Agarilytica rhodophyticola: one gene and its partner. Each later gene encodes a partner of the first gene's protein in a complex. Links are inferred from orthologs where the notes say so. Each region holds a gene or a part of one and is shown in the gene's direction. Other genes may lie near its edges.

The links.
Region 2: the proteins of uvrD (region 1) and uvrB are in contact, whole or in part, in a crystal structure (PDB 7EGT), measured with the Thermus thermophilus proteins. The link is inferred for Agarilytica rhodophyticola from one-to-one orthologs. Residues at the interface, in WP_096412145.1 of Thermus thermophilus: His654, Arg656, Phe657, Gln666, Asp668, Glu669, Lys680, Arg681, Leu682, Ser683, Lys685, Tyr686, Ala687; in WP_096411307.1 of Thermus thermophilus: Glu23, Leu25, Arg26, Asp27, Gly28, Glu29, Arg30, Phe31, Arg55, Glu326, Asp327, Phe328, Glu379, Ser382, Gln383, His398, Gly400, Arg401.

Annotation. Positions count from the first base shown.
Region 1 is NZ_CP020038.1:245,494-254,220, forward strand. Bases 1-2,908 are described here. They hold uvrD (DNA helicase II), read left to right. Parts: upstream 1-315; coding sequence 316-2,502; downstream 2,503-2,908. Other genes in these bases: BVC89_RS01055 (carbohydrate-binding protein), read left to right, coding at 1-186; BVC89_RS01065 (TRAP transporter substrate-binding protein), read left to right, coding at 2,735-2,908. Also shown: more of BVC89_RS01065, read left to right, coding at 2,909-3,889; BVC89_RS01070 (TIGR00153 family protein), read left to right, coding at 4,112-4,792; BVC89_RS01075 (inorganic phosphate transporter), read left to right, coding at 4,839-6,113; BVC89_RS01080 (imm11 family protein), read right to left, coding at 6,150-6,755; BVC89_RS01085 (AHH domain-containing protein), read right to left, coding at 6,755-7,366; BVC89_RS01090 (hypothetical protein), read left to right, coding at 7,816-8,247; BVC89_RS01095 (acyl-CoA thioesterase), read right to left, coding at 8,359-8,727. UniProt on the Escherichia coli protein: A helicase with DNA-dependent ATPase activity. Unwinds DNA duplexes with 3'-5' polarity. Translocates on single-stranded DNA with 3'-5' polarity. Initiates unwinding more efficiently from a nicked substrate than double-stranded DNA.
Region 2 is NZ_CP020038.1:4,185,486-4,194,206, reverse strand. What follows is about bases 1-2,902. They hold uvrB (excinuclease ABC subunit UvrB), read left to right. Parts: upstream 1-399; coding sequence 400-2,406; downstream 2,407-2,902. Other genes in these bases: BVC89_RS17585 (metallophosphoesterase family protein), read left to right, coding at 2,412-2,902; rlmKL (bifunctional 23S rRNA (guanine(2069)-N(7))-methyltransferase RlmK/23S rRNA (guanine(2445)-N(2))-methyltransferase RlmL), read left to right, coding at 1-358. Also shown: more of BVC89_RS17585, read left to right, coding at 2,903-3,158; ppnP (pyrimidine/purine nucleoside phosphorylase), read right to left, coding at 3,196-3,480; BVC89_RS17575 (GGDEF domain-containing protein), read right to left, coding at 3,483-4,175; hpf (ribosome hibernation-promoting factor, HPF/YfiA family), read right to left, coding at 4,344-4,661; BVC89_RS17565 (TIGR01777 family oxidoreductase), read left to right, coding at 4,946-5,845; BVC89_RS17560 (DUF503 domain-containing protein), read right to left, coding at 5,864-6,145; BVC89_RS17555 (Hsp20 family protein), read left to right, coding at 6,340-6,810; BVC89_RS17550 (GlxA family transcriptional regulator), read right to left, coding at 6,906-7,910; BVC89_RS17545 (beta-ketoacyl synthase), read left to right, coding at 8,057-8,721. UniProt on the Escherichia coli protein: The UvrABC repair system catalyzes the recognition and processing of DNA lesions. A damage recognition complex composed of 2 UvrA and 2 UvrB subunits scans DNA for abnormalities.

The DNA of each region.
Region 1 (8,727 bases):
ACTATGCGCCTTATACGCAACGGTAACTTTGTTGGTATTTTCAACAATTCTACTTCATCTTCAGAAGCGGGTAATGTAAGCCTGAGTGCAGGTGAACATATTATTGAAGTGTTTGATGAGCTAAATGTTGACGGTGATGATGGCGGCGGCTCGGCCTGCTTTGATATAAGAGTTGCCAATGCTTAATAAAATGTCTAATAAATAGGCACTGCCATTATGTTATTGAACATGACGATAAAAAGCCGGAAATTTTTGCAAGGAAAATGAAATAAAAAAACTGTCAATTTATACAGGCACGTTTGCTACAATGGGCCTATGGATGTTTCAGAACTTATCAACGACTTAAACGATGCGCAACGTCAAGCCGTATGCGCTTCTCCTTCTAACCAATTGGTTCTCGCTGGTGCTGGCAGCGGTAAGACCCGTGTATTGGTGCATCGCATTGCCTGGTTAATTCAAGTGGAGGGTTACTCTCCTCACGAAATTATGGCGGTTACCTTTACCAATAAATCTGCTCGCGAAATGCGTGAGCGTTTGAGCAATATTATTGAAGGCGGCTCAAATCTTGGTACTGGTAACTTGCGGGGTATGTGGGTAGGTACCTTCCACGGTATTGCTCACCGCCTACTAAAGGCCCATTGGAAAGAAGCTAATCTACCTCAGAACTTTCAAATCCTTGATAGTGATGACCAACTTCGGCTTATTAAACGTATTTATCAGGCGCTTAATTTGGATGAGGGACGTTGGCCTTTTAAACAGGCACAGTGGTTTATCAATGCGCAGAAGGATGAAGGAATTCGCCCACAATATATCCAAGAGGGACACGACCCTTTTACCGCCACTATGAAAATGGTGTACAGCGCTTATGAAGAAGCGTGTGAGCGCGGTGGTATGGTAGATTTTGCCGAACTCCTGTTTCGCTCTCACGAGCTCTGGCTTAAAAATCAAGATTTACTCGAACACTATCAAAACCGCTTTAAGTTTTTATTAGTGGACGAATTTCAGGATACCAATACCGTGCAATATGCTTGGCTGCGTGTGCTAGCGGGCAAGCGTTGCCGAGTAACAGCCGTGGGTGATGACGACCAGTCCATTTACGGTTGGCGTGGTGCCAAGATAGAGAATATTCAACAGTTTGAAAAAGATTTTGATCATGTAGAAGTCACCCGCCTCGAGCAAAACTATCGCTCTACTGCTTCCATCTTAAATGCTGCTAACGCAGTGATTGCCAATAACTTTGGGCGTATGGGTAAATCCCTCTGGACTGCTGGAGAAGACGGCGAGCCGATAGACCTCTACTGTGCGTTTAACGAACAAGATGAAGCCCGTTATATTGTTGGTCGTATCAAAAACTGGCTAGATTCCGGTAATAAACTCAGTGATGCTGCTATTTTGTACCGCTCTAATGCTCAGTCACGGGTACTGGAAGAAGATCTTCTTAGAGAAAACATTCCTTACCGAATTTACGGTGGCGTACGCTTTTATGAGCGCTTGGAAATCCGTAATGCACTGGCGTACTTACGTATTATTCTCAGCCGTAATGACGACGCTGCCTTTGAGCGTATTGTTAATACGCCAACCCGAGGCATTGGCAATAAGACCTTAGAAACAGTTCGCCTATTTGCCCGTGAGCAAGGCTCTTCCCTATATGACGCTGCTATTGCTGCAGTTAAAAACTCTGTATTTACCGCGCGCGCGGGTAATGCGCTACAGGGCTTTTTTGATCTTATTGATCAACTGGAAAAAGATATTGTTGATATGTCATTGCCGGAAGCTGTAGATCACGTTATGCACCACAGTGGCTTATTTGAATTTCATAAAATGGAAAAGGGTGAAAGAGGACAAGCGCGAGCCGAAAACTTACAAGAATTAGTTAATGCCTGCCGTGGTTTTCAAGCGGAAGACGATAATATTAGCCCAATGCAAGAATTCCTTGATACTGCAGCCCTTGATGCTGGTGATGGTCAGGCTGATGAATTTGATGATGCTGTGCAAATGATGACTCTACACAGTGCTAAAGGCTTGGAGTTTCCTTTGGTGTTTCTGGCCGGGGTCGAAGAAAATTTATTTCCTCACAAAATGTCTAAAGAAGACCCAGAACGTTTAGAGGAAGAACGGCGCTTGTGTTATGTAGGCATTACTCGCGCCATGGAAAAACTTGTTATCTCTTACGCTGAAAGCCGGCGTATGCACGGCGATGAGCGCTTCAATACAGTATCGCGTTTTGTTAGGGAAATTCCAAAAGAGCTAGTGCAAGAGGTTCGTATTAAATCGACCATCTCGCGTCCAACAAACTATGGTCAAAGCTCATTGCAGGAAGACCCCAGTGATGAATATCCCGGTATGGCACTTGGTCAAAGTGTCAATCATGGCATTTTTGGCGAAGGTGTTATTTTACAGTTTGAAGGTCAGGGCCCCAGTGCCCGTGTGCAGGTTAACTTTGGCGAAAGCGGTATTAAATGGTTGGTGCTGAAATATGCCAAGCTGGAAGCGTTGGGCTGACTTTTGTACTCCGTTCAGTATCTTCGAATTTTTTATTTACATAAAAATAATGCTCAATAGGCTACAAGCAATTACCATAACTATACTGCTAGATGCAATGTAACTCGTTTACAGTTTACCTTAAGCCTATTAACTCGCTGGTTTAATAGATAGTATTGTGTATTCATATACGGGTGGGTAGCTTAGCTCTGAGTGCTTAACTACTCTGTGTCATTATTAATAATAAAGATAAATGAAAATGCAAACACGCTATACCCCTTGGTGGATGCCCACCGTTATTGTGCTTCTTATTGCTGCGTGCGCAATTTTATTTGCGTTGCTAGTTTTCAAATCGGCAAGTACTCATACATCCTCAGGAAATACTGTTAGTGAGGCATCAAATCAGCAGACTTTTCGTTGGAAGCTGGTCACCACATGGCCCAAACGATTCCCCGGTTTAGGCCTGGCGCCAGAGAATTTTGCCGAGCTAGTGCGGGATATGAGTAATGGGCGTTTAGTGGTTGAAGTCCATGGGGCAAATGAAATTGTTCCCGCACTCGGTGTTTTTGGTGCCGTATCCTCGGGTAGTGTGGAAATGGGCCATGGCGCTGCCTACTACTGGAAGGGGAAAATTCTTGCTGCGCCCTTTTTTACATCTGTCCCCTTCGGTATGAACGTGCAAGAATTTAATGGTTGGCTGCATTATGGTGGTGGCATGGCGCTGTGGCGTGAAATATACGAGCCTTTCAATTTGGTGCCCTTTGCTGGTGGTAATACGGGGGTGCAAATGGGGGGCTGGTTTAATAAAGAGATTCGCTCCATTGAGGATTTACGCGGCCTAAAAATGCGTATACCAGGCCTGGGTGGCGAAGTGTTTAGCAAAGCGGGTGGTGTTGCTGTCAATATTCCTGGAGGTGAGCTGTACACCTCTTTGCAATCGGGTGTTATCGATGCCACTGAGTGGGTAGGGCCATATAATGACTTGGCTTTTGGCTTTCATGAAATTGCCAAATATTACTATTACCCTGGTTGGCACGAGCCAGGCCCAATGCTTGAATTCATCGTTAATAAAGATGCTTATGCATCGTTGCCAGAAGATTTACAAAAAATAGTGGAGGTTGCGACCAGGGCTGTTAATCAAGATATGCTCGACGAGTATACGGCTCGCAACAATGGTGCGCTAGATGAGTTGGTGAACACTCACAACGTGGAGGTGCGCCAGTTCCCGGAAGATGTATTGACACATTTAGAGAAGCTCGCCTGGGAGTTGTATGCTCAGCTAGCTCAGGAAGATCCCGTTTTTAATAAGGTATATACCTCCTACAAAAACTATATGAAGGGCGCTTTGCTTTACCATCGTATTAGTGAAGATGCCTATTATCGTGTGCGCAATAGCCCACCCGATTAGAGCACCGCAAATAATAAAATATTCAGGCTAGAGTCTGTTGTGGTTAGCAAGCCCTAAGCCTTAATCGAACCGTTGATAAAGATGGCTCAAGATTCCTTTGACAATAAGGTGAAAATGGGTGACGCTACCGCCAATTTTGCAACGGTAGCGATCTGTGACCATTTATTCGTCATTTGTATCGTGAAATAGATAAATATCAGCTTTGTTATAGCGGAATACTCTATTATGATCAAAAATCCCCTTGCTGAGTTATTTGGCAAATCTCCAATAAAGCCTCTGCAAGAGCATATGGAAGTTTCGGCATCTGCTGCCGATGAATTAGAGCTTTTTTTTAAAACCGTTATCAAAGGCGATTGGGAAAAAGCCGACGCGATATATAATAATATTCGCAATATTGAAAACAATGCAGATGATCTCAAAAAAGACTTGCGCCTGCACCTACCCAAAAATCTATTTTTACCTGTGCCCAGGAGTGATCTCCTCGATCTATTGACTAAGCAGGACAAAATTGCCAATACGGCAAAAGATATTGCAGGTTTGGCTCTTGGCAGAAAAATGCGCTTTCCCGAAAGTATGCAGCCTCTGCTACTTGAATTCCTTTCTATTTGTATCGCCAATGTTCATCAGGCTCTTAAGGCTATCGAAGAGCTAGATTCCCTACTTGAATCTGGCTTTAGCGGCCATGAACTGGAGCTGGTTGAACGCTTAGTAGATGAACTCAATGCACTAGAACGTAAAGCTGATGAGTACGAAGTATCTATACGTGCACAACTTTATGACTTAGAGAGCAGCTTACCTCCTGTTGATGTGATGTTTATTTATCGCATTATTGAGTCGATAGGAGATCTTGCTGATCGATCGCAAAAAGTCGGCAGTCGTTTACTGGTATTACTCGCACGCTAACAAGCACTTTATAGATAATCTTTTACACATCTTATCAGGATAATTTATGTCTGTATTAGCCGACTATGGCACAATTTTAATTGTTATGGCCTGTCTTTTTGGCTTGTTTATGGCTTGGGGAGTGGGCGCCAACGATGTCGCAAATGCCATGGGTACATCTGTTGGTTCTGGAGCTCTTACTATCCGCCAGGCAATTTTTATTGCCATGATCTTCGAATTTCTAGGCGCCTACCTTGCTGGCGGTGAAGTTACTTCTACTATACGCAAAGGGATTATTGATCCCGCTTTAATGGCGGATACGCCGGAGTATTTAGTCTATGGAATGCTCGCTGCACTGCTTGCAGCGGGAACCTGGTTATTAGTAGCAAGTATTATGGGGTGGCCGGTGTCCACTACCCACTCCATTGTCGGCGCTATTGTGGGTTTTGCTGCCGTAGGCATCTCTATGGACGCTGTCGAATGGGCTAAAGTGGGCAAGATCGTCGCCAGTTGGGTAGTCTCGCCAGTGTTGGCGGGCTCTATATCTTTTGGCCTTTTTATCAGTGTACAAAAGTTGATCTTCGATACTGATGCACCTCTTGAGAATGCCAAGCGCTATATTCCCTTTTATATGTTTAGTGTGGGCTTTCTAATTGCCATGGTAACCATGTTAAAGGGACTTAAACATGTACTTAAGGATGCTCATATCAACATAGGTTTTTTTGAGTCTGGAATTATTGCCGTTGTTATTGGCTGCGTGGTTGCCGGTGTTGGCATTGCTTTACTGCGCCGAGTCAAAATGGAAGATGAGTCGGCAGTTGCCAACAAGTTCGATAACGTTGAAAAAGTATTCGCCATCTTAATGATTTTCACTGCCTGTGCTATGGCATTTGCACACGGATCCAATGATGTTGCTAACGCTGTTGGCCCTCTGGCTGCTGTCGTCGGTATTGTAAAGTCAGGTGCTGTAGCTTCAAAAACTACAATGCCAGCTTGGATTTTATTGGTAGGTGGTATCGGTATTGTTGTGGGTCTTGCCACCTATGGCTTTAAAGTAATGGCCACTATCGGCAAGAAGATAACCGAACTTACCCCAAGCCGAGGGTTTGCTGCAGAACTAGGAGCGGCTGCCACAGTGGTGTTAGCTTCTGGTTTCGGTTTGCCGATTTCCACAACTCACACTCTTGTGGGAGCTGTGCTCGGTGTTGGTTTGGCCCGAGGCATAGGAGCTTTGAACCTTAAAGTTATCGGCTCAATCTTCCTATCCTGGCTCGTCACCCTCCCTGCTGGTGCAGGCCTAGCTATTGTCTTCTTTTTTGTTTTGAAAGGTATTTTTAGTTAATTTAGCTAGGGTCAATAGGTCCTTGTATGTCTCTAACTAGTGTCCTTTTGGTTTTGATGTATTTCCTGTTGGATCTGGTGGGAAAATATTTCCAAGATCATTGCCAAAGGTGACGCCAGTTAGAGAATGCTTTTCGACAAGCTCTTTAAACTCCTGATCACAGTAAACGCCCATATAATTATCAAATTCAGTTTTAAAAATATGGCAACCCTCTAATTTATCCTCGTGAAAAAATAAAGATTGGATATCGCCAACGTTATTTTTTATGCTCAACTTCTTATTAAGTCCTGCTGAATCCTCAGCTAATATTAATGGATTAAAGATAAAGCCATTTTTGTTATTGCCATAGTTCACAGATAAAAGTTCACCTTTATTTTCAAGTATAGGACTTAAAATTTCTGCAGCCTCAGAACTTAGAAAGAGACGGCCAAAATTATGATGAATATCAGGAATAGGTTTGTTGTTCCTGTTACTTATTACGTCAACAAATGATACGTTCAACGGTTTCCAAACTTGCTTTAAACTTATTGGCGTTGGGTCAGCCTGTATAAGGTAATTGTCACCAAGCTTTTGGTCGATTTCGTCATCATCAAACACGAGTGATAAAAAACTATATTCGTCAGAATGTATAACATATAGCATTAGAATGCTCCGTGCTTAGTATGAGCGGATAACATTATTTCAGGTGGATACGAACCGCTTTGTAGCGCAAAAGCTGATCGGACTAATGCTAAATCCAAATCTCTTGTCGTCTTGATTGTTGCCAAGTTAATTTTAGTAGAAAGCCATCGATAGTACTGAAAGCGATGTATTCTGCTATGTGGTACAGCGTTATTCAATCGTCCCGGCATTTTTCGTACCGCCTCTGTGTTTTTTGGTAGCCAACAACCATTAACAAAATCATCTATGCGACGCCCTCGCTTTGCCATTACAAGTCGTAGTACTGCTGCTTTGGCATGTCCCCCTGATATCATAGCATGGGCGTGACATAGTGGATGTGGCCTTGGGTCACCCATAGCTGCCATATATTGCCCTAGCAGTGCAGAATCATGTTGCTCTGCCTTTAATTCTGCTATTGACATACTAGCAGCACCGTCTCTATACAGCTCAATTCGCTCTTCGACTTGAGCTGTAACATACACGTTTAAAAGATCGCTCTCACTTAGTTTTTTATCATTATTAATTATTTGATGAATCTTACGTTCTGTCTTCGATTGCAGTGCATAGGGAATATTTTTTCTTGGTACAGGCATACAATTTTTTCCTCTAAAATTAGATCAAAAAAATTCAATGAAAGAACTAAAGCTGTTTATTTTAATCTAGTTAAAACAAATTTTAAAAAGTTAAATAAACTAAGGTATCACAAAGCTCAATAACGGTATAAATTTTTCACGCAGGTATCTACAAATAGGAGTACATTGGATACTCAGCGAAAAGAAATTGATGTTAAGGTGAGGCTGGCAACCTCAAAATAGCTTAGACATGAAAGGCTGTAAATTGTGGCTATGTATATTGGTGCTTAAGCATAGAATGACTTTTCTTACTTTTTATTGACGTAATAGACTGGTCATTGAAGTATGGGGCGACTGGCAAAATACTGAGTTCATTTTTATGCCTAACCATTTATATACTGGGACTTTAAAAAATTAACAAATAGCTATTTTTTCAGCTACTACCATTTACCAATTAAAAGGATAAAAAAATGTTTAAAAAATTATTAACTGGATTGTTTTACCTCATAAGTTTCAACGCCTTCTCGGGGGAAGTATTTGTACCTAAGTTTACTCATACATCAACTGGAAGTTGGTGTACTACAGTGAGTAACGTAAGTAACATAAATGTTGATGTGACGGTAAGTGCATATATTAGCACTGGGGCTTTATACACTGGCTCTTCTGTAAATAATGGAATACCTAGCCAATTTAACACTCCTTTTAAATTGCAACCTAATCAAACAACTTTACTTTGTGCAAAGAATGTCCCCGGAAGTTCTCAGCACGGCTATGCAAAGATCAAGAGTGAACCAACAGACCCCCAAGCAATAGGTCACAACAGTTTCGTCATCGCCAGTGCTTACTGGGTGTCCGGTAACTTTCTTATGAATATCCCAGTGAATTCTGGTAACCCGTTCTAGTTAGCTAACAAACACATCAAACGGAAAATTAATGTTGATAAACCGAAATGCATAACGAGTTTATCATGATGGGATGCCTACTACGTAGGCGTTCTATGTTGTATCTTCCTGCTAGCCCTTAGGTAAGCAGCGAGTTCTGCCGTGATCGTCGATGGCGACATATATAAAGTCACCTTCGGTCACCTTATGCAGGTTGTCGTCGTCGGATTTTATCCAGACGTCTACAAGTACTTTAATAGAAGAGCGCCCTATCTCGACGATCTCACAATAGCAACTTACCGCACAGCCTACGGGAATCGGGCAGAGAAATGCTAGGCTCCCTACGGCCACAGTAGTAACACGTCCTTTGGCGATTTCGCGAGCAGCGATCGCGCCGGCTATGTCCATTTGCGACAACAGCCAGCCGCCATAAATATCACCATCTGCGTTAGTATCACGGGGCATGGTGTGAGTCTTTAAAACCAGTTGCCCATTAGGTAC
Region 2 (8,721 bases), 3.9 Mb from region 1 along the record:
TGAGAAGAATAATATTAATAGCCAGCGTCATAGCCTAGTGCGGGCTGACTGTATACAGTGGTTGCAGCAGTGTCGAGAAGGTTTTGACTTAATTATGTTAGACCCGCCAACTTTTTCTAATTCCAAAAAAACTTCAACAGTATTGGACGTGCAGCGAGATCATATGACATTAATTAATCGCTGTATGGAACTATTGACCCCGAAGGGTACACTTTATTTTTCTACTAATCTGAGAACTTTTAAAATAGATAATACAATTATCCAGCGATATAAAGTAGAAGATATTACTATGGATACACTAGATCCAGATTTTGAACGTAATACAAAAATACATAAGTGTTGGAAATTTCAACATTAGCGTTTGTTAACCCTTGATACTCAATATTGGTTAAACATCATATGTCGAAGCTATTTAACATCAAAAGTAAGTACAGTCCTGCAGGTGATCAGCCGACTGCAATAGATGGTTTGGTGCAAGGCTTGGATGCCGGTCTTGCCCACCAGACATTATTAGGGGTGACAGGTTCAGGTAAAACTTTCACCATTGCTAATGTTATACAAAAAGTACAGCGTCCCACTATTGTCATGGCCCATAATAAAACGCTTGCAGCGCAACTTTATGGAGAATTACGGGAGTTTTTTCCCGATAACTCGGTTGAGTACTTTGTTTCTTACTATGACTACTATCAACCGGAAGCCTATGTGCCATCTTCAGATACATTTATCGATAAAGATGCATCGGTAAATGAACATATCGAACAGATGCGTTTGTCGGCTACCAAGGCTCTTATGGAGCGCAAGGACTCTATAGTGGTGGCGACGGTGTCGGCTATTTACGGTTTGGGCGATCCTCAATCGTATATGAAGATGATGCTACATGTGGTGCGAGGTGATGCTTTGGATCAGCGCCAAATTTTGCGTCGCCTCGCCGAGTTACAGTATGAGCGCAATGAGACAGACTTTCGTCGTGGCACCTATCGCGTGAGGGGGGATGTGATCGATGTCTTTCCCGCAGATTCCAGTGCCGAAGCCATGCGCATTGAATTATTTGATGATGAAGTAGAACAGATTTCTATCTTTGATCCGCTCACAGGTGAAGTTTTTCAAAAGGTACCACGCTACACTATTTATCCAAAGACCCACTACGTCACTCCTCGTGAACGTATATTAGAAGCTATCGATGGCATTAAAGATGAATTAAAAGAACGTCTAAAACAATTACGCTCAATTGATAAGTTGGTAGAAGCCCAAAGGCTGGAGCAGCGTGCTAAATACGACTTAGAAATGATGCAAGAGTTGGGATATTGTACCGGCATTGAAAACTATTCCCGTTATTTATCTGGTCGGGAAAGTGGTGAGCCACCACCTACATTATTTGACTATCTGCCTGCAGATGCTCTGCTAGTATTAGATGAGTCTCACGTTACCGTGCCGCAGATTGGCGCTATGTATAAAGGTGACCGTTCCCGTAAGGAAACTTTAGTTGAATATGGCTTTCGTCTTCCTTCTGCTTTAGATAATCGCCCTTTACGCTTTGATGAATGGGAACGTTTAGCTCCGCAAATGATTTTTGTTTCGGCAACACCTGGCAAATATGAGGAAGAACATCAGGGGCAGGTCATCGAGCAAGTTGTTCGCCCCACAGGATTACTCGATCCTATTGTCGAAATCCGCTCCGCGCAAACACAGGTTGACGATTGCTTGTCGGAGATAAGTCGTTGTGTCGCGGCAGACGAGCGAGTATTAATTACCGTGTTAACAAAACGCATGGCGGAAGATCTTACCGAGTATTTAATGGAACACGGAACACGAGTGCGTTATTTGCATTCAGACATTGATACGGTTGAGCGGGTGGAAATTATCCGTGATTTGAGAATAGGTGAATTTGATGTATTGGTGGGAATAAACTTGTTACGTGAAGGCCTGGATATGCCCGAGGTATCACTCGTAGCAATTTTTGATGCGGACAAGGAAGGCTTTTTGCGTTCGGATCGTTCGCTTATTCAGACCATCGGTCGAGCTGCCCGGAATGTTAACGGCAAAGCGATTTTGTACGCCGATAGAGTGACCGATTCAATGCAGCGTGCGATCGACGAAACTGAGCGCCGCCGCAGCAAACAAACGGCTTTTAATGAGCAACATGGCATTGTGCCTAAAGGCATTAAAAAGTCTGTGGCTGATATTATGGAGGGCGCCAGAGCACCAGGGGCGAAGGCAGGCAACAAGAAACGTAAGGTGGCAGAAAAAACTCGCGATTACGCGCTAGATGTTCCGGATGGTAAATCTCCATGGGAGCATATTGAAGCCTTGGAAAAAGAAATGTTTGCTGCAGCTAAAGATTTGGATTTTGAAAAAGCCGCGGATCTTAGAGATCGTATTCAACAATTAAAAACTCAGGTAATGTAAGATCGATGAAAATTGCAGTACTGTCAGACATTCATAGCAATATTTATGCGTTACGCGCAGTTATGGATGATGTGCTTTGTCGCAAAGTGGATGCTATGTTTAATCTTGGTGATATTCTTTACGGCCCGATCGCACCCCAGGAAACTTTCGAGTACTTGCAGCAGTTTGATTTTATTACTATCGCGGGTAATCAGGATCGACAGATTTTTGATGCTTCTCAAAAAGATATTGATGCTAATCCAACACTCAAATTTATTTTTGATGACCTTAATGATCAAGCCGTCGCTTGGATGCGTGCGTTACCGAAAGATCGACAGTTTTCTAAAGAGGTATATTGCTGTCATGGTACTCCGACGAGTGATCTGATTTATCTTTTGGAAGATGTGCAAAGTGGTCAGCCTCAGCTACGCCCGGAGCAGGAAATTAGTGAGTATCTTGCGGGTCAAAAATCAGAGATTATTTTATGTGGTCATACCCACATCCCTCGCGTGGTGCAATTACAAACGGGGCAAACCATTGTTAATCCAGGCAGCGTCGGCTTGCCCGCTTATAGCGATGAATTGCCATGCCAGCATATGATGGAAACGTATAGCAGTATGGCTTCTTACGCTATTTTAGAAAAAACAGCCGCGCAAAAATGGAAAGTGGAGCTAGTTAAAGTTCCCTACGATGTCGCTCCAGCAGTAGATCTTGCGCTTAGTCATGGCCGAGAAGACTGGGCCTTTGCACTCAGTAGCGGGCGTGCTGTTTGATTGCAAACAGGAGTAATTAAATTACTGTTAACCGGACCTAGCGAATATATTGGCAGAGATATGCCACATCGATGTCAAGTTTTAGCTCGAAGGATTGATGTGCTTCGACCTCGAACACCTGGCCTTCAATAAAGGTGTGCCAACTATCATTCTGTGGTAACTTGACCTGACATTCTCCTGAGACGATAGTCATAATTTCTTTACAGTCTGTGGTAAAGCGATACTCTCCCGCTTCCATGACGCCTACAGTTGCCGGTAATGTCCTAGTTGTTAGTGTTATGGATTTAACCTTACCGTCAAAGTACTCATTTACATCTGGCATTTTCACTCCTCGCTATCGTCTGATAATTGATTGAACAGGGCATCTTTTTCGCTTTGTGTCACTTCAGATTTTATTGCAGCTTTCTCTGAGGCGTGATGAATGCGATTACGACCTAGTTGTTTAGCTTTATATAGCTGTTGGTCTGCTCCGTCAATAAAGTCATCGAGACTTCTATTTTGTTTGCGAGTGAAGGAGTCGATGCCTGCACTTATGGTAATAGCTAAATTGTGTTCATGATCTATAAAGGGCGTTTCTTCAATTTTCTTTCTTATACGTTCAGCTACCTGAATACCAATTAAAATAGGAGTGGAGGGGAGTATTACGGCAAACTCTTCGCCACCATAGCGGCAAGGGATATCAATTTTTCTCACTTCCGTTTTTATTAACGATGCGAGATGTATTAAAACTTTATCGCCTACCACATGGCCATAATTATCATTAACCCTTTTAAAATGATCTACATCGAGAATGATAAAGGTTGTGGGCTGATGGCTGCGATAAGTTCGCTCCATCTCTTGCTCTAAAGTAAAGCGCAAATGGCGAACATTAAATAAGCCGGTAAGAGGATCAGTGCTAACCTGCTGCTTGAGTTGTTGAATTTCTTGTTTTAAAGCCGCAATTGTTTCGTCGATGGGACAGCTGGCATTGCCCAATGGACAGCCCGATATTTTTTCTGGTGTGTTGTTTGTCCCCAATTGCTGCAAACCTAACGCTGATATTTATATATTTATTACTATAGCGTTAAAGATGGGAGTGTTCCAGCGCAACCTCTAAGAAGGGACGGAACCCTTGCTTAGAGGGGCTTATTCGCGGGTGGCGAATATTGGGATATGATTAATTAGACTATTCGTACTTAATAAATATTAATGACGGGTGTCTTTTCTTTTCGCAGAAGCTTCTTTTAATCTCCTTTCTAATGCAGAGAACGCATTTCTGACAGCGATATGCACAGATGGATCGTCTTGAGATACAGTAATGGGAGAGCCTTTTACTCCCAGCTCAATAGACGCTCGGAACAACTTGCCTTTGTGCTTGTGTTTGTGAGGGGCGTCTAATACAACGCGGCTATGAATGATAGAATCAGAGAATCTGTGGAGTTTTTCGATCTTTTTATAGATGATGTCATTTAGTGCAGGTGACGCATCGAAATCGCGATATACAACGTCTGCATTAGCCTTCATAATAGGCTTACCTCCATTATTTGCCGTTCAATTTACTAGCGTATTCCTAAACGAAAATCGTCTAGAAAAGTAAAGCTAGCTTCTCAAAATCAAGTGCTTAAAATAATGTGGCCACACTCCTATATTGACTTCTGTAATAAAAATTTCAAGGACTTTTTAAGAATATTATGATTTTTTTTTTGCGAAAACGGGTATAAGCAGGAAGAAGACTGTTTTTTCTATGGTTAATACCTCGAGTGCTTTGCATATGAGTACTCTTAATATCGACGAAAATAGGCGTAAAGATGAGTAATGTTTTCAATAAAGTACTTTTTTTGACCGGTGGCACAGGCTTTATTGGCACCGAATTAAGCAAAGCCTGGTTGTCTCGCTCGGATAGACATAAGGTAGTCATTCAAAGTCGTCATCCCGAAAAAAAGCGATCAAATGAGAAAATTAGCTATGTTTTAAACTATGCGGATATAGAGGAGCCTGTGTTTGCTCTAGTAAATCTGGCAGGGGCGCCGATTGCGGATAAACGTTGGTCACAATCAAGAAAACAAGAGCTGGAAAACAGTCGCATCACTTTGACGCGTGATTTGATTGAGCAGGTAAAAAAGGAAGAACAGTGTCCGCATGTGTTTATCAATGCTTCTGCTATCGGTTTTTATGGCTTAGGTGATGAGGATAAAGATGAGGCCTGCGAAGTGGGTGTAGGTTATGCCGCCAGTTTGTGTCAACGCTGGGAGTTGGAAGCCAATGAAATTGCAGAGTTTACACGTTTAGCCATTGCGCGCCTGGGGGTTGTTATTGGACACGGTGGTGTCTTGAAAAAACTATTGCCCATTTACCGCATGGGGTTAGGGGGAGCTATAGGTGACGGTAGCCAGTGGTTCTCATGGATTCATATGGATGATGTTGTAAATGCCATTTTACATATTATCGATAATAAACACATGAGTGGCATTTACAATCTCTCTTCCCCTAATCCTGTGCAACAGCGCGATTTTGCTTCAACTTTGGGAAAAACTTTGAGGCGACCGACGATTATTCCTACTCCTAGCTTTTTGCTATCTATTGGTTTGGGGGATATGGCGCGAGAACTTTTGCTTGGTGGGCAAAAAGTACTCCCAACGCGTTTACAGCAAGCAGGTTATCACTTTCAACATCAGTATCTTGATGGCGCTCTTGCAGCAAGTGTTTAGGGCCTGTCGCCGCTTATTTTAGACCCACTCAATTTTGTGGTGGGTCAGTTCAGCGTCGATGCTACTTTCACAGTAGTCGATTATTTTTGACAAAATAGATTCTACCGTTTTCTTATCGTTTGCCGCGCAAACAAAAGATAACTCAGCTCTTTGCTTTGAGTCTAGCGTGCCACTTTCGCATACGGCCAGGTTTTTGTTAGAACCATATTTATCTCTCAAGCCGCCGATCCTATGGCGTTTCTCTTTTAGCGATAAACAACCATGTAAATAAAATTTGATTTCTAATATAGCGATAAACATTTTTTAATTTTTTTCTTGAAAAACTCTAGATCGACACCATGTTAAGAAATGAGCCTGCTCAATGAGAGGTTTACTAAAACACTTATGTTTCTAGTTATCTTTCTAAAAACATAAGTAAATTCTAATGTATTTACTGACTTGATCATAGTGATAAGTCGCAAACTAAATTATTGCTCTTAATGAGGATATTGATTATGAGAGAATTTGATTTTTCCCCACTTTACCGTTCTGCCATTGGCTTTGATCGTATTGCCAGCTTGCTTGACAATATTAGCCGTACCGAACAAGGGCAGACATCCTATCCCCCCTACAATATTGAATTAATAGGTGAGGATGAATACCGAATCACAATGGCTGTTGCGGGTTTTACCGAGTCTGAACTCAATATTGAGATTAAGCAAAATAATTTGACCGTGACAGGCAAGAAAGAAAGCGCTAATAGAAATCAGCAGTTTTTGCATCAAGGTATTGCTGCAAGAAATTTCGAGAGACGCTTTCAGTTAGCAGATTATGTACGTGTTGAAAACGCAAGTATGGAAAATGGTTTGCTGCATATAGATTTAGTGCGAGAGATACCTGAAGCTATGAAACCACGAACAATTGCGATTAACAGTACTGATAAAAAGTCAGCATTTATCGAGAAAACAGCTGAAAAGGTTGCTTAACTTTTAATGCTTGAGTTAAGTATGGGGCTTGAGCCTCATACTTAACCAAAGATTATTCCGAAATATACAATGCAATTTTTGTTATTATTTTATTGTTAATTATTAAGGGTAAATAATTTAGCTCTAACCGTAGTGCGATATTGTCCAGGCGTAGTGCCGTGATGTTTTTTAAATAGCGTATTAAAATGTGCGATATCGTGATAGCCCACTTTATACATCATCTCGCTAATGGACAGGTTGGTGGTCTGTAGTAAATCTTTGGCAATTTCCATGCGAATTTTCTGTAAGTAGTTGAGCGGTGAAATGCCAGTTGCATTTTTAAATCGCCTATTAAAAGTCCTTATACTCATACCAAATTGCTTCGCCAGATCTTGCATTTTTACGTCTTTTGAATGGTTGTCGTTAAGCCACGTTTGCATGCGTACAATATCTTCATCTGGATGTGCTTTAACAATTTCTTGATAAAAGACTGAGCTGTCATAAGCACGCCGTATTTCATGAAAAAAATGACGTTCTACGTTACTCGCCACGTCTGGTGAAAAATGACGTTGAATAAAATGTATCGTTAAATCTGCTAAGGAGTTAATACTGCCAGCACAAAATAGATTATCAGCCTGAGTGATGAAATACTCTTGTTTTAAATTGACTTTGGGGTAGCGCTTTTTAAATTGATCAAAGTAATGCCAATGGGTTGTGGCAGCCTTATTATCCAGTAGTCCTGCTTCTGCCATTAAATAGCAACCGGTGCCAACGCCCGCAATAAGTACTCCTTTTTTTGCCTGTTGGCGAAGCCAAGGTAATAGAGCTGCATTCTGTGCAAGCACAGGCCGAGGGTTACGCCATAGCGCAGGTAAGTAAATGATGTCGCTGTTGTTGATGTCCAATGCCGAAGCATCTGGTGTAAAAACTAATCCCGTGTGTGTCTTGACCGGCTCACCATCCAATGATGCTAGTTTGATATTTAAGGTCGCTTGCCCTGCACGCATATTTTTGGGTGTTTCAGAATAAGCTTGTGCTTGTGCCGCCTTCAACTGCTCAAGAGGTAGAGAGACGCTAGTGGCTAGCATTTGGCGGCACAAGATAAATGTGATGTTGAGCATATCTTATCTACTTACTGCAGTGATTATGTTAATGGTGGCCAATATACCATGGTTTTTTGGCTTAAATCCCAAGGTTTTAATCATTCTGCTTCATTACACTGTTGCAAAAAATACACATTGGCGCAAAGACATCTAGGGGATTCGTAATGTCTAAATTACCAGTAATTGTTGGGTTCGGCGGTTTTAACGCTGCCGGTCGTAGTTCCGGCCATCAAGCCTATTGCCGTATGATTTTAGAGAGCTTAGATGTGGGTGCACGGCAAAAAACCTTGTCTGGTTTAGCGAACATGATGGGTTTGGATAATGCCTGTGCTGAACAAGTAGAACAGGGTACTTTGATTCGTAAGATTGAACCAAGCTATTTTGATGCTGATAACACACCATTGGCTAAGCGCTATATGTTGCCTGGTTCGGCAGCGAAACCTGTGGAGTTTGAGGTGTCTCGTCGTCAGTTGCCAACACGAATCCCCGGTAATTGGCAGGTGCAGCCCCTTGATGAAGAGGGGCGAAATTATAAAGTGAGTATCCTCGATAATCAGGAAGTTAAAATAGACACCTATGAGTCTATCGCTGTAAAAGCCGCTGGCCAACTTCCCTCAGGTTTTGATCCAGCGGCACAATACCGCTCGAAAAATCATCCTCGTGGTTTGCAAATGGCTGTTTTAGGTGCCTCCGATGCGGTTAAATCCATGGGGATCCAGTGGCAGGATATCACTTCACGAATTTCACCAGATCAGATCTCAGTATATAGTTCAAGCCTGATGAGTCAGCTTGATAATAATGGTTTTGGTGGCTTGTTTAATGGTCGCAG